Regions from separate parts of the Streptomyces sp. NPDC050997 genome, predicted to be linked through region 3. Evidence: riboswitches for the same ligand, from Rfam matches in the RefSeq annotation. Region 3 holds a riboswitch; each other region holds the start of a gene.

Evidence for each region. Region 3 has a riboswitch for cyclic di-AMP ahead of AB0H86_RS10640 (C40 family peptidase). Riboswitches for the same ligand answer to the same signal wherever they lie in the genome.
Region 1: linked by a shared signal. The riboswitch ahead of AB0H86_RS35530 (peptidoglycan DD-metalloendopeptidase family protein) and the one ahead of AB0H86_RS10640 (C40 family peptidase) in region 3 are both predicted to bind cyclic di-AMP.
Region 2: linked by a shared signal. The riboswitch ahead of AB0H86_RS20140 (transglycosylase family protein) and the one ahead of AB0H86_RS10640 (C40 family peptidase) in region 3 are both predicted to bind cyclic di-AMP.
Region 4: linked by a shared signal. The riboswitch ahead of AB0H86_RS30670 (M23 family metallopeptidase) and the one ahead of AB0H86_RS10640 (C40 family peptidase) in region 3 are both predicted to bind cyclic di-AMP.

Annotation. Positions count from the first base shown of each region.
Region 1 covers NZ_JBFAGK010000022.1:5,425-7,618, reverse strand. Annotated here, with positions in the region: gene AB0H86_RS35535 (alpha-galactosidase) at 1-662, shown strand, start outside; cyclic di-AMP (ydaO/yuaA leader) riboswitch at 964-1,126, shown strand; gene AB0H86_RS35530 (peptidoglycan DD-metalloendopeptidase family protein) at 1,131-2,063, shown strand.
Region 2 covers NZ_JBFAGK010000008.1:112,985-115,178, reverse strand. Annotated here, with positions in the region: gene AB0H86_RS20145 (transglycosylase family protein) at 1-482, shown strand, start outside; cyclic di-AMP (ydaO/yuaA leader) riboswitch at 676-841, shown strand; gene AB0H86_RS20140 (transglycosylase family protein) at 845-1,549, shown strand; gene eno (phosphopyruvate hydratase) at 1,898-2,194, shown strand, end outside.
Region 3 covers NZ_JBFAGK010000004.1:144,720-146,913, reverse strand. Annotated here, with positions in the region: gene AB0H86_RS10650 (ATP-dependent Clp protease proteolytic subunit) at 1-384, shown strand, start outside; gene AB0H86_RS10645 (hypothetical protein) at 391-696, shown strand; cyclic di-AMP (ydaO/yuaA leader) riboswitch at 1,035-1,246, shown strand; gene AB0H86_RS10640 (C40 family peptidase) at 1,250-1,723, shown strand; gene AB0H86_RS10635 (ATP-binding protein) at 1,821-2,194, opposite strand, start outside.
Region 4 covers NZ_JBFAGK010000016.1:123,441-125,634, reverse strand. Annotated here, with positions in the region: gene AB0H86_RS30670 (M23 family metallopeptidase) at 83-847, opposite strand; cyclic di-AMP (ydaO/yuaA leader) riboswitch at 861-1,027, opposite strand; gene AB0H86_RS30665 (pitrilysin family protein) at 1,290-2,194, opposite strand, start outside.

The sequences.
Region 1 (2,194 bases), on a different contig from region 3:
CGCTGTACCGCCTGCTGGACCGGCTGCGCCAGGCCCACCCGGGCGTCGCCTTCGAGTCCTGCTCGGGCGGCGGCGGGCGGATCGACCTCGGTGTCATGAGCCGTACCGACCAGGTGTGGACCTCCGACAACACCGACCCGCTCGACCGGCTCGCCATCCAGCACGGCTTCAGCCAGATCCACCCCGCGCGCGTGATGGCGGCCTGGGTCACCGACAGTCCCAATACCCAGCTCAACGACCGGGTCAGCACACTGCGGTTCCGGTTCGTCAGCGCCATGGCCGGGGTGCTCGGAGTCGGCGGGGATCTCGCCGAGTGGACCGAGGAGGAGCTCGCCGAGGCCCGCGACTGGGTGACTCTCTACAAGGAGATCCGCCCCGTCGTGCAGCGCGGCGACCTCTATCGGCTGCGCCCGCCGGAGGGTGGATCGAGTGCGGTGCAGTACGTGCTGGGTGACGAGTCGGTCGTCCTGGCCTGGCTCCAGGCGCAGCGCCACGGCGAGCCGGTGCCGGCGCTGCGGCTGCGCGGACTTGACCCGACGGCGTCGTACGAATGCCGCGAAACGGGCGAAGTCCACCGAGGGGCCGTGTTGTTGCACCACGGCCTGCGGACCGGCCTTCGGGGTGACCTCGATGCGACGGTTCTCCGGCTGCGCCGCATCTGAGAGTTCTGTCCGAATTAGAACCTTCATTGCAACTCAGCCTGAAATGAGGCTATCTGAGGAACGGTGCGTGAGCAGCGTCATATTCGTGACCGTGCGTCGCCCGTCATGTTCACGTAATTCTTATGTATTTCAAGGGGATTTGAGGTGCGGGCGACCCTGTCGATTTACTGAGGGTGACTGGGAATTCCGTAAGGGATCAACAAAAACGCATTCGCACGCAACCTCCCGCTTGTCCTATTGCGTCTTAGTCGCTTACGTTCGCCACCGATCCGGACGGACGCCCAATCCTGCCGCCGCCCGGAGACCGCACACACTCACCCGCACACGGCAGGAGCGGGGGACCCACAGGCACAACCGCCTGTTTCGGTCTCCGGAACAGGCTAGGGGTTAAGTCGTGCTTCGGTACGGCCGGGCATCTCCAGTCCGCACCCGACAGCTCACCTCGCAGGCGCCGGAGAGGAATTCGCCATGCCCGCGAACGGTAAGCACCGCCGCACGAAGACCCAGCGCTTCGCTCGTTCCATCGCCGTCGCCGGAACTGGCGGCGCCGTACTCGCACTTCCGCTTCTGGGGGCCACCGGCGCCCATGCGGCGAGTGTCCAGTCCCTTTCGGGAAATGCCGTTCAGTCGTCCGTCGCGACTACCGCGAAGAAGTCGGTTGCCGAAAAGGCGACGGCCGAAAAGAAGGTGGCCGCGCGGACTTCGGGCGCGAAGACCTATGTGGTGCGCGTCGGCGACTATCTCGCGAAGATCGCCAAAGAGCAGAACGTCAGCGGAGGCTGGAAGAAGCTCTACGAAGACAATCGTGAGGCCATAGGCGACAACCCGTCGCTGATCCATCCCGGTCTGAAGCTCACGATAGGGAAGAAGGCCGCGACGGGTGCCGAGAAGCCGGCCTCCGCGCCGAAGCCGAAGCCGAAGTCGGCCTCCGCGTCCTCGTCGAAGAAGTCGGCGGCCGCCGCTCAGAGTGCCGTGACCACCAGCACCGCGAACGGCTTCACCCTCCCGGTCAGCGGCGCCACCATCGGCACGGGCTACCACGTGGCGGGCAGCATGTGGTCCAGCGGCTACCACACCGGTGTCGACTTCGTCGTCCCGACCGGTACTCCGCTCAAGGCCGTCGGTGCGGGCACGGTCGTCTCCGCGGGCTGGGGCGGCGCGTACGGCAACCAGGTCGTCATCAAGCTGGCCGACGGCTACTACGCGCAGTACGCGCACCTGTCCTCGCTCTCCGTCTCCGGCGGTCAGACCGTGACCGAGGGTCAGCAGATCGGCCTCTCCGGCGCGACCGGCAACGTGACCGGTCCGCACCTGCACTTCGAGATCCGCACCACGCCGGACTACGGCTCGGACGTGGACCCGATCGCCTACCTCCGCTCGAAGGGTGTCTCGGTCGGCTGACGCCCTCACGACCACCTGCCCCACACGCTGCCGAAGGCCGGACCCCTGATCCCCGGGTCCGGCCTTCGGTATGTCCGGGTCCATCACGCCATGTTCTGAACCCTTCCTGGTCAATCCGTGATCACCGCATT
Region 2 (2,194 bases), on a different contig from region 3:
CTTCGGCGTCCGCGTCGAAGACTCCCTCCGACTCCTCCGAGGCGCCGTCGGACGGTTCGAGCAGGGCGGGCAATTCGGCCAAGTCCGGCACGTCCGCTGATTCCGGATCCGGATCCAGTGACTCGCAGGCATCCGACAGCCCCTCCACGAGTGCGGCAAAACAGGATGACTCGGACAACTCCTGGCGGGTGGGCGGCTCTTCGAGCCTGGTCGACACCGGAGCCCTCGGTGGCGGCAAGCACCGCGGCGACAGTGCCGACGAGGACGCGGCCGCCGACACCGCCGACACCGGCACCTCCGCCGGCCGTCACGCCGCCGGCGGTGAGTACACCGTCCGCGTCGGGGACACGCTCGAGTCCATCGCCGACTCCCTTGACCTCCAAGGAGGGTGGCGCGCCCTCTACGAGGAGAACAAGCAGGCGATCGGCTCCGACCCAAGTCATATCGCCCCCGGTCAGACCCTTGGACTTGGTGCCGAATAGGGCTAAACCGACGGGAGTTCACGTCACACTTCGCGCTGAATGTCCCATTTGGTGAAAGTGTGGGATGACTCTCAGAAGCCCTGATCGTCTTTGAAATTCCGCGGATCGCGTGTCTACGGTCAGGACCGCTCGCCAACACGAGCCCCGTCTGCCGCAACGCCGAATCCTGCCAGTGGCCGTACGGGAACAGTCGTCGCGTAAAGCGCCGTAGGCAGGAGCGGGGGACCCAAGGTAAGTGCCGGGCCCAGCAGTCAGCTGGACCGGCTTGGGGTGAAGTCGCGTCCCGGAAGGGACGCGGCCGGGCAACTCAACCGGCCCGAACCCGACAGCTCACCTCGTAGGCGTCGGTGAGGGGATCAAGCATGCTGTTTTCCGGTCAGGGCAAGCACCGCCGTCCGTCCAAGGCCACCCGCGCCGCCGCGATAGCGGGCGTCACCGGTGTCGCCATCGCCGCTCCGCTGATGGCGGCCGGCAACGCCTCCGCCGCCACCGCCTCCGAGTGGGACACCGTCGCCCAGTGCGAGTCCGGCGGCAACTGGTCCATCAACACCGGCAACGGCTACTACGGCGGTCTGCAGTTCTCCGCCTCGACCTGGGCCGCGTACGGCGGCACGCAGTACGCCGGGCAGGCCAACCAGGCTTCCAAGACGCAGCAGATCGCGGTCGCCGAGAAGGTTCTCGCCGCCCAGGGCAAGGGTGCCTGGCCGGTCTGCGGCAAGGGTCTGTCCGGCGCCTCCACCGGCGGCGGCACCGACACTTCGTCCGGCAGCGGCTCGTCCAGCAGCTCTTCCAGCTCGTCCTCCAACAGCACCGCCGACCGCTCGAGCGAGCAGCCGGCCTCCCGCTCCAACGACCGTCCGGCGGCCAAGAAGACCGTCACCACCCCGACCGGCAAGAAGGTCAAGAAGGGTGACGGGGAGTACAAGGTCGTCAAGGGTGACACCCTCGGCTCGATCGCCGCGAAGCACAAGGTCGAGGGCGGCTGGCAGAAGCTGTTCGAGCTGAACAAGGACATCGTTCAGGACGCCAACCTCATCTACCCGGGCCAGCAGCTGCACCTGAAGTAATACGCGGCGCCCGTCCGAACCACAGCGCCCTCACATGTGTGGTCCTCATACTGAAGGCCTCGTGAGGGCCCCCCGTCCCCACGGGCTCCCCGCTCTGGTGCGCGTTCCCCCGTACGCACCGGAGCGGGGTTTTTTGTGCGGTCTTTCCCGCGACCTTCGTGTGGTCTTTCTCGCCGGTCTTTGTTCCGTTCGGAAACAATTTCCTCTCGGTTCTGTCCAAGAGGTGGGTGACAGGCTGGCCGATCGCCCCAAGGCGGTTAGGCTCATCTCGCGGAGCCGACCGCGACTCCGTGCACTACGGGCCTCGCGGCCCCGCGTACCCGCGTCACATCCCAGAAGGAGATGCTCGTGCCGTCCATCGACGTCGTCGTAGCCCGGGAAATCCTGGACTCCCGAGGCAACCCCACGGTCGAGGTCGAGGTCGGCCTCGACGACGGCAGCACGGGTCGTGCCGCCGTTCCGTCCGGTGCCTCCACGGGTGCCTTCGAGGCCATCGAGCTCCGCGACGGTGACCCCAACCGCTACCACGGCAAGGGTGTCGAGAAGGCCGTCCTCGCCGTCATCGAGCAGATCGGCCCGGAGCTGGTCGGCTACGACGCCACCGAGCAGCGCCTGATCGACCAGGCCATGTTCGACCTGGACGCC
Region 3 (2,194 bases):
GACACGCTGCAGTACGTCACGTGCGACGTGGAGACGACCTGCCTGGGCCAGGCCGGCTCGTCCGCCTCGGTGCTGCTCGCCGCGGGCACGCCGGGCAAGCGGAACGCGCTGCCGGGCGCTCGGATGGTGATCCACCAGCCCGCCTTCACCCAGCCGATCCAGGGGCAGGCCAGCGATCTGGCCATCCAGGCCGAGGAGTTGACCCGGGTACGAAGCCGACTGGAGGAGATGCTCGTACGGCACACCGGGCGGACGTCGGAGCAGGTGCACACGGACATCGAGCGGGACAAGATCCTCACCGCCCAGGAGGCCGTGGAGTACGGCCTGGTGGACCGGCTCATCCCGAGCCGCAAGGCCTCACGTCCCGCACCCGGAGCGAGGTGATCCCCGATGCTGCCCGATCTGCCACCGCTGCCCGCCCTCACCAGCGCCGAGGGTGAGTTGATCGACCGTTACCTCGACGTGGTCGACCTGCTCGGCCGGATCAATCCGGCGCAGCACGGGGACACGTACCGAGGACTGCGTGCCGCGCAGGCACTGGTCGGCAAGGCGGCCGCACTGCGGGACGCGCTGGCGCTGATGCACCGTCGGGGCGAGACCGAACTGCACGCCGACACGCTGGCGCGTGCGCTGCGCGTGCTGGACGGGGAGCGCCGCACGGCTCGCGTCACGGTGCCGCCGCGCTCCGACAGTTGACGCACCCCCAGCCGGTCCGGACGCGCCGACCCGCTCCCGCGACGTCCGGACCGGAGCCGAAACGGACCAAACGGGGTACCGCCAATCAGAGTAGACGTGCCTCCATTTTTCGGCCTGACAGGGTTGCGCAACGCGCGTAGTCCGGGGACGAAATGGGGCGTTCCGCTGCTGGTCCAGGCCTCCTCGGGCCCTTCAACACCCCTTCGAACATGGGGGTGTCCACCCGAACGGGTGAGTGGTGAGTAACAACACAAACCCCCGGTTCCATTGGGTTTTTCGGACATCCGTGAGCCAAGATCCCTGACTGACGACAAGACCCCGCCACAACGGCGGGGCGATCCGGGCGGACGCCGAGTCCTGCCGCCGCCCGGATGACCGGTCGACAGAAGTGGATCGGCAGGAGTGGAGGACCCAGGCACGACGGGTCGCCGGAACGGTCACGCCATGACCGGGTCGAGCAGCCCTTGGGGTGAAGCCGCGTCAGCGGCCGGGCAACTTTGTCAGCCCGAATCCGACAGGTCATCCTTCACAGGCGGCTGACGAAGGGTTGCGCATGACTGCGCTCAATCGTGTCCCGTCGCTCATGGTCAGGGCCGGTACGGCCTCGGCCTTCGCCATCGCCGCCGTCGGCGGCTCGGTGGTGGTCCCGGGCGTCGCCTCCGACGCCGCGGCCGCCACACCGGCGACGAAGGCACTGCAGGTCGCGGCGTCCAAGAAGGGCTCCCCGTACAAGTACGGGGCCACCGGACCGAAGAGGTTCGACTGCTCCGGACTGACGCTGTACTCGTTCAAGAAGGCGGGCAAGAAACTGCCCCGCACGGCTGCCCAGCAGTACAACAAGACGCGCCACATCACCTCCAAGAGCCGCAAGGCGGGAGACCTGGTCTTCTTCCACTCGGGCTCGAACGTGTACCACGTCGGCATCTACGCCGGGAAGGGCAAGCTCTGGCACTCCCCGAAGACCGGGGACGTCGTACGGCTGCAGAAGATCTGGACGAAGAGCGTCTGGTACGGCCGGGTCAAGTGACCCTCCCGCGCGGGGTGACGGCGATCTGACCCGCCGTCGCCCCCGTGGGGCCTTCATTCCTGACCGCCTCGCGGCCTCCGGCGCGCCCACCGCTCCGCTACGGCTCCTGCTGTCCCGCCGCCGGCACCGACTCGGCCGGGACGGACCACGGCAGTTCGATGGAGACCGTCTTGCCGCCCTCTCTGGTGGGTCTGACTCTCAGTTTGCCGCCGCACTCCGCGGTCAGCCAACGGATGATCACCATGCCCCGGCCGTTGTCCTGCTGGACGGCGGCCGGCAGCCGTTTGGGGAATCGCGGGTGGCTGTCGGTGACACCGATGCGCAGGTGTTCATCACGGTCGAGCTCGATGTCCACCGTGAAGGTGGGTGACTGTCCGAAGGTGTGCTGTACGGCGTTGGTGGTGAGTTCGGAGACGATCAGCCGGATGGTGTCGGCGATGTCCGTGTCCGCCGCCAGTCCCCACTCCACCA
Region 4 (2,194 bases), on a different contig from region 3:
GGGAGCCGGGGCCTCGGGTTGTCTCGCCGCCCGTCGTCAGACGTTCACGGACGCGCGCGTCAGACGTTCACGGGCGCGTGCGTCAGGCGTTCACGCCGTGCGATCGGAGGTAGGAGACCGGGTCGATGTCCGAGCCGTACTCGGCGCTCGTGCGGGCCTCGAAGTGCAGGTGGGGTCCGGTGACGTTGCCGGTCGCGCCGGAGAGGCCGATCTGCCGACCCGGGGTGACGGTCTGCCCCACCGAGACGCCGATGGACGACAGGTGGCCGTACTGGGTGTACGTGCCGTCGTTCATCTTGATGACGATCTGGTTGCCGTACGACCCGCCCCAGCCGGCCTCGACCACGGTGCCGGAGCCGACCGCGTGGACGGTGGTGCCGGTCGAGGCGTGGAAGTCGATGCCGGTGTGGCTGCCGGAGGACCACAGGGAGCCACCGCTCTTGTAGCCCGTCGAGACGTACGAGCCGGAGATCGGGGCGACATAGGTGTTGAGGCGCTTGCGCTCCTCCTCGCGGGCGACGCGCTCCTTGGCCTCGCGGGCCTTGGTGGCCTCCACGACCGCCCTCTTGCGCGCGGCCTCCTCGGCCTTCTGCTGCGCCTCGGCCTCCTCGGCGGCCTGCTTCTGGGCGACGGCCTGGGCGTCGATCTGGTCCGCGATCGAATTACCCATGGTGATGACGGGGGTGAGGCCGGTCTGCTCGACCGCGGGCTCGGCGGCGAGCGCCGGGGCGGCCAGGGTACCGATGACGCCGGTGGTGGTGAGTGCCGCGACACCCGCCGCGCGGGCGGTGCCGCGCTTCATCCGGCTGGGACGACGGTGCTTCCCGGCGGCGCACATGAACGCCATGTGGTGGCTTGTCCTTTCCTTCCTTCTCGCCTACCGGGTTAGCTGACGGGTTCGGAGCAGGAAGGTCTCCTACGGACCCCCTCGCGGTGCGCGCGGGCGTCCGATTCACCCCAGGGACTTCACATGTGGGTCCCCGGCTCCCCTGGCTCGCGCCATGCGGGGACTCGGCGATGACTGTCCGGTGCCGCGGATGCGGCGCACTGGCTGACGGACAGCCCGGATGACGCTAAGCGGGGCAACTTTCAATCCCCAAACGGATCACGGCTTTTGTAGCGCATGCCACAGGGCAGACAGGCAACCTCTCCCCCAATTCGGACATCGAGGGGCCCCAGTGACTGTGCTGTCACCGGGGCCCCGGGCACACCTGTGGCCACTTCGCGGAGGTGTGGTGACTCCGCTGTGGCTGCTCCGTGCCTTTACTCCGTGTCGCTACTCCGTGTCGCTACTCCGCGGAGACGACGGAGACTTCGCCGATGCCGAGAGCCTCTACGGGCTCCTTGATCTGCGCGGCGTCTCCGACGAGGACGGTCACCAGACGGTCCACCGGGAAGGCGCTCACGGCCGCCGCGGTGGCCTCCACGGTGCCGGTCGAGGCGAGCTGCTGGTACAGCGTCGCCTGGAAGTCGTCGGACAGGTGCTGCTCGACCTGGTCGGCCAGCGTGCCCGCGACCGCCGCCGCGGTCTCGTACTTCAGCGGCGCCACCCCGACGAGGTTCTGGACGGCGACGTCACGCTCGGCGTCGGTCAGCCCCTCGGCCGCGAGCGTGCGCAGCACCGTCCACAGGTCCTCCAGGGCGGGGCCGGTGTTCGGCGTGTCCACGGAGCCACTGATGGCGAGCATCGCGGCACCCGAGCCGTCCGGAGTCGAGCGCAGGACCTGCCCGAACGCCCGGACCCCGTAGGTGTAGCCCTTCTCCTCCCGCAGGACGCGGTCCAGACGGGAGGTGAGGGTGCCGCCCAGGCAGTACGTGCCGAGCACCTGGGCCGGCCACACGCGCGCGTGCCGGTCGGGGCCGATGCGGCCGATCAGCAGCTGCGTCTGGACGGCACCGGGGCGGTCCACGATGACGACCCGGCCGGTGTCGTCGGCGGTCACCGGCGGCACGGGACGCGGCTGGGCCGAGGAGCCGGTCCAGGAGCCGAGGGTGTCGCCGAGCAGCGCGTCGAGCTCGATGTCGGTGAGGTCGCCGACGACCACGACGGTGGCGGTGGCCGGGCGGACGTGCTTCTCGTAGAAGCCGCGTACGGCCGCCGAGTCGATGGACTCGACCGTCTCCTCGGTGCCCTGGCGGGGGCGCGACATGCGCGAGGTCGCCGGGAACAGCTCCTTGGAGAGCTCCTTGGCGG